DNA from 2 places in the Lentibacillus daqui genome. Region 2 is predicted to be linked to the other one. Evidence: a T-box and tRNA genes for the amino acid it is inferred to sense, from the RefSeq annotation. Region 2 holds a T-box; the other holds one or more tRNA genes.
The links. A T-box is a leader RNA that pairs with one kind of tRNA and senses whether it is charged. The one in region 2 lies ahead of O2S85_RS07635 (valine--tRNA ligase), so its partner is inferred to be a tRNA-Val.
Positions count from the first base shown of each region.

Region 1: it has a tRNA-Val gene. The T-box ahead of O2S85_RS07635 (valine--tRNA ligase) is inferred to sense a tRNA for this amino acid. The anticodon was not compared.

Region 1 is NZ_CP114176.1:2,429,711-2,432,903, forward strand. Features, by position in the region: gene O2S85_RS12255 (hypothetical protein) at 1-100, opposite strand, end outside; gene O2S85_RS12260 (hypothetical protein) at 401-883, shown strand; gene O2S85_RS12265 (hypothetical protein) at 945-1,241, opposite strand; gene O2S85_RS12270 (hypothetical protein) at 1,246-1,443, opposite strand; tRNA gene O2S85_RS12275 (tRNA-Val) at 1,669-1,741, opposite strand; gene O2S85_RS12280 (hypothetical protein) at 2,157-2,312, opposite strand; gene O2S85_RS12285 (hypothetical protein) at 2,350-3,054, opposite strand; gene O2S85_RS12290 (hypothetical protein) at 3,082-3,193, opposite strand, start outside.
Region 2 is NZ_CP114176.1:1,519,084-1,522,276, reverse strand. Features, by position in the region: gene O2S85_RS07635 (valine--tRNA ligase) at 1-1,476, opposite strand, end outside; T-box leader at 1,521-1,756, opposite strand; gene O2S85_RS07630 (YszA family small membrane protein) at 1,932-2,120, shown strand; gene O2S85_RS07625 (phosphotransferase) at 2,117-3,121, opposite strand.

The sequences.
Region 1 (3,193 bases), 910 kb from region 2:
ATTGCGCATCAGACCCCTGTGCATTACGAATCGAAGTTTTAGCCTCATTAATTTGCTGACTGGCTTTTTGCAGTTGCTGGTGTAAATGCTGCTGTCCCAATATTTATACCCCCGATAAAATTTACTTGTTGGCATATATTGTTCCCCTAGTTATTGAGATTATGTGTTTTAAATATGTAGTAGAGACTGAACGAAAAAAGCCCATTAAAAATATAATTATTTTTCAAGAAAAAGAATCCCATAAAAACTGGTTTGTAAAGTAGAAATCAATTATTCGTCGGAATTCCACTTGTAAAACCAAATTTTATACGCTTTATAGCAAATTTCGTCCAATTGTAACGCACTTCCACAAAAATCATTTATCCGGTATAATAGATTTAACAGGAAGGAGGTTAATGAAATGGAAGAATCGTCACTAAAAGAAATTCTAAATGCACTTCAATTACATTCCGGGCGTACTGATGAGAAGATCAAACAGGCGCTTCAATCGCATTCCGAGCGTACTGATGAGAAGATCAAACAGGCACTACAATCACATTCTGAGCGTACTGATGAGAAAATCAAACAGGCACTACAATCGCATTCTGAGCGCATTGATCAGAGAATAGAACAGAGTCTTCAATCACATTCTGACCATATCGACCAAAAACTGGAACAGCGATTTCAATCATATTCTGACCACATCGACCAGAAACTGGAACAGACGAAATTGGATTTGCAGAATCAGATGAATGAGGGTTTCAAGCAGGTTGATAAACGTTTGGATAATCTCGATAAAAAATTTACCGGTCTACGCGTTGAACTAACCGAAACCCAGGAGACAGTCAACTTTCTATCAAGTAAATCTGCACAACATGAGCGAAAACTACAAAACATCTACTGAGTTCAATCCTAAATTTCCATTACTTATAACAACCACCTCCATGATCGCTACCCAAAAAATATCATCGATTGTAGAGGTGGCTTCTGTATGCATGATAGAGAGCCAATTTATTTAACTTCGCGCAGTGTACTTCTACGACTTGATAGGGAACCATCGACTCGACACTCAGAGATTCTTTGGCTACTGTCTTCATCGCTTCTGCAACCTCTGGATTAAATGTTTTCCCGTATACATCCAGTTGATAAACACCTAGTTCCTCCAAATTCCGTAACAACATTTGTGACCATTGGTTTAACAAATGATTCCAAACAGCATCATCTTCTTTTAATCCCGACAAAACGTGATCCATTTCGTCCAACAAACTAATCAATCGTATCCATGGTAAAATCCCGTTGACGTTCATAACGCTGATGCTCAGACATTAAATCATTTTGTTGGTTGTAATTTGACAATTCTTTCGCAAACTGATCCATCTTTTCCTCCATGTTTTTATTCGATTTAAATTGGACCCGGGTTAATTTCGTCAATTGATCTGTAACATTTTTTAAATACGTTTGCACCGTTGCAAATTCCTTTTGTACATATTCCCATTCCGAGGATGTCTCATCTTTCTTTTTTCCAGAATTTCCAGTTCATGTTATTCTCCTTATTAACGCTGATACTTATAGTGATTCGACAAATATATACTATTCCCTTCAAAAATCGCCCATTATTTTTATTGGTCAATTATATCTTTTTACGGATAAAAAATAAAGAACCCTTTATAGTTAAGGATTCTTTAGGTATGATTCCGATTGGGCTCGAACCAACGACCTCTACCCTGTCAAGGTAGCGCTCTCCCTGCTGAGCTACGGAATCGATTCGTATAAAACTACGTCAAAACGATTATATCAACGTTCCTTTAACGGAAAGTCATTCGATATGTCACACGTTTATATTAGGTATTATAGCAATAATTCCGCAACCTGACAAGCTAATTTTATGTAAAAATGCATACAAATTTCGCACCAACTGTAGAAGTATCGCCAACTTGAATCTAATTGCGCTAAAATCGACTTGTACGACATGTATCCACGGAAAAAAGGAATAAAAAAGTAGGACGCCCGTAATATGATCGGACGCCTTATTAGGAGATTTATACGTTTCTTAGGAGAAATATAGGCTGTCTCCCTCCCGGCTTCGGTAGAGTAAGCCGTTCATCGGAAGATAGTCCTTTCATCGGAAGATAGCTTTTACATCGGTTGACCGTCTATATTCTAATTAGTTATTGAATTTACATAAAACGATAATAAACGGTTATATATCCGGTCATTCCGTCATATGTCGTAGCTGTAACGTTCCCTCCGATATGACAGAGATAATCCCGGAATACGATCAACTCGTTAGAATCCGCAACTATCCGTTTATATTCTCGATTAATAGCCGTCAATTTCTTACGTCCCTTTACGGATAAACTTACATGCTTCTTACATGTCGCGATAAAATACGTCCGTTTTCGTCGTACTTAATTCGCTACTCCCTTCGGTAGAAAATAGCCCCCTTAATTCCTTGCCGGCCTGTTCGGCCAGCGTCATGTTACGGTATTCTTGACCGATGCCACTGGCAACGGCCTGCTTCATAAGTTCTAGCGCGCCCTCTGCTTCTGTTTTTACGGATAGACCATACCCAATGGATCGTAAGCCTTGTTTTGTCTTATCCGAATCAGCATAACTTAACAACTCGGGCATTTTTCGTTTCAAGGCGACCTTTTGACTATCCGTCATGTACTCGACTTGGTTCCTTAGTTTCGATATAGCCTCTTGCGCTGACGTATCTCCGACTGCCATAGCTAGGTTAAACTTCGCTTCTTCGGCGATTTCCTCAGCCAATTCCTTGTCTTTTAGCGTCGGCTTAATTGTTGTTAGTGCTGCCTCGCGTTCGAGTTCGGCTATATGCTGATTCCCGATTTCTTGATAGGCTTCTCTGATTACCTTTATATTGTCGTCCAATATCCTGCGTTGCTGTGCCGTTTCATAGTCTTTAACCTCCTTCGTCATCATCGGATTATCGTCATTTTTAATCTTTTCGACTATCTTCTTATATTGACGTACTTGACTGTCCGCCATACTTTTCAACGTATCCATCGAATCGCCTTGAATGTCTGCTTTCTTAATTTCTTCTAGTTTTTTCATAGTAAATCTATCCCCTTTTAATTATTTTTATCTTGATCGTTTTTCCGTTGTCTTAATCTTCGGCATACCGTCATCTTCTAGGTTATTACTGACGATATTAGGTATATAGTTTTCATTACGGCAAAACTGCTTGGCAATT
Region 2 (3,193 bases):
AAAGATAATATCATACCCGGTAACAAGTACATCGGTTGGGAAATACCGCTTAAAGTCGGGCGCATCTTCATCGGGCCAGCCCATTGTCGAAAACGGCCATAACGCAGATGAAAACCAGGTATCCAATACATCTTCATCCTGCTCCCAATTTTCTTCATCTTCGGGTGCTTCTTTGCCAACATAGATTTCACCGGTTTCTTTATGATACCATGCCGGAATTCGATGCCCCCACCATAACTGACGGGAAATACACCAATCACGAATATTCTCCATCCAATGCAAATAGGTCCGTTCAAAACGTTCCGGAACAAAATGAACTTTCGTATCCTCGCTTTGCTGTAAGGAAACTGCAGCATCTGCCAATGGCTGCATGTTAACAAACCATTGCGTTGATAAGTATGGTTCAACAACTGCACCACTGCGCTCGGAATGACCAACTTGATGGGTATGGTCTTCTAATTTAAATAAAACACCCGACTCCTGTAGATCCTTGACAATTTGTTTTCGACAGTCAAATCGATCCAGACCCACATATTTTCCAGCATTTTCGTTCATTGTTCCATCTTCATTCATCACTAGGATACGTTTTAGATGGTGACGATTCCCGACCTCAAAGTCATTTGGGTCGTGTGCAGGTGTGATCTTCACCGCACCTGAACCGAAATCCATATCTACATAATCATCGGCAACGATTTCGATTTCCCGGCCAACAATCGGTAAAATGGCCTTTCTTCCAACTAAATGTTTGTAACGGTCGTCATCCGGATGAACGGCAATAGCGGTATCACCCAGCATCGTTTCCGGCCTTGTCGTGGCAATCTCAATATATTCATCACTATCTTTTAGTGGATAGCGCATATGGTAGAAATGCCCTTGTACTTCTTGATAGACCACTTCAATATCGGATAGCGCAGTTTTGGTTTGCGGATCCCAGTTAATAATATATTCCCCGCGGTAGATTAACCCTTTTTCGTAAAGGGTAACGAATACCTCACGAACGGCATCAGACAAGCCGTCATCCATTGTAAATCGTTCACGGGAATAATCCAGTCCAAGACCAAGCTTTTCCCATTGTTGGCGAATAAAGTCTGCGTACTCTTCTTTCCATTCCCATACCGTTTCCAGGAATTTTTCTCTTCCCAGGTCATATCGATTCTTTCCTTGTGCGCGGAGCTTGGCCTCCACTTTTGCCTGTGTAGCAATTCCGGCATGGTCCATACCTGGTAACCACAACACGTCATATCCCTGCATTCGTTTCATCCGGGCGATTGTATCCTGCATAGTTGTATCCCAGGCGTGACCCAAATGCAATTTCCCGGTTACGTTCGGTGGCGGAATGACAATTGTAAATGGCTCCTTGGTTTCATCTTCAGTTGCTTCAAAAAATTTACCGTTCAGCCAAAACTGATAACGGCCTTTTTCGCTTTCTTGCGGGTTGTATTTTGATGGTAATGATTTCCTCTTTTTTTCACTCACAAGCCCACTCCTCCTTTAAAAAAATAAAAAAAACCCTTTCTCCCATAAAGGACGAAAAGGATTTACCTCCGTGGTACCACCTTTGTTCACAAGTAAATAAACTTGCACACTCAAGCTTGTTAACGGTCAGCAACCGACTTTCTTACTAAGCGAAATCACTTTTGTTCAAAAAGTTGCATCAAGGGCGACCTTCCAGATAATCGTTCCTGGGAAATTCTCAGCAGTTCATTTCCCTCTCTTGAGGTGATTAACCTGTACTCCTCCCTGTCATCGCATTTTGATATTAGGATACACAGTATGAATACCATAATTTTAACGATAAAAAGCCAAAAAAGCAATATTAATATACTTATTGCACGATTTAACCTGTATTATACATATATTATATCAGAATATATTCAAAAAGTGCTTTTTGGTCACAGATTGATTTGAAACTGTAAAAGAGGTGAATGTTTATGGGTCGATACTACCGTTACCGGCTGCCACCATGGGCAAGGAGATGTTTGGTCGTCTGCGAAAGGTGTACCCTCCCCCTTCTGATATTCCAATTAATACGTACCTTATTTTTTCCAACTACATTTGACGTTTTATTATTGGGTGCACTTATCGGGATATTTATTGCGTTTTATTTAGAATGGTTTTAGTCATCAGTTTCATCAGTTGATTTTGCCAATGAATCCGTGAATTCCATCCATTGCACAGCGAAAGATAACTTACGATAATTTCTTTGCAACCGTTGTATCATATCAACCTGAGAAACTTCTGAAGGATTCTTTCGGTGTTGCGTCAACAGGTTTATGTACTGAGAAGGGTCCAATAAATAAATCGAAAGCAAATACAATTCAGCCTTAGACAAACTATTTTTCTTCATGTAGGCGGTAAAAAAATCGATGTAATCATCTGTCGGGTCATCATAATCGTTAACAATATTATGATACAAGGTAGCCAGATCACGGGTAGCATTATCATAGTTTGCATGTTCCCAATTTATTAAATATGTTCGATCTGCAAAAAGATAATGCGTAAAATCGAGTTTTCCATGACACAAGCAATAGTACCACTCCGATTGATTGCTTAATTCATCAATAAAAAGCTCAACCCGTTCCTCCAATTCACGTAAAATGAAATCCAGATCACGATACTGGCTGCAGACCAATAATTCAACAGGTGACATATAATGGTTTTTCTCGAAAACTTCCACACATTCTAATAAAAACGATCTATTTGTAACAAGCGTTTTTTTATAGTTCCGAAAACTATCAGTGATTTGTTTGACATCCAATGACATTGACTGGTTTGTCTTGGCATGAATTACACCAATTGTCTGATACATCCGCTCGATTTGCTGTTTTTTTTCAAGTTCTCTAGTTTCTATCCATGGGGTCAGATAATAAAAATGCCCATCGACCTGACACAATAAATCTCTTTGTTTTGTCATATATACTGGCAGGATGGCTGCAAGATTATGCTGTTGTGCAAGATGAAATACATTTTGCCAACTCGTTATAGTTTTACGATTCAACCTGCTTTTTTTTAAAGCATACACCTGCTTGCCATCGGTAATACGCATGACATGATCAGTAATTTGTTCTGTTGAAATGGAATGAACAGGATACGAATCCAATACCCTCAGGAAATTCTCCATATGATCGCCCCACCTTTAAAAATCAGTACCCCTTGGCAATGAAAGAATTTGCAAGGGGTAATTAAGTTACAA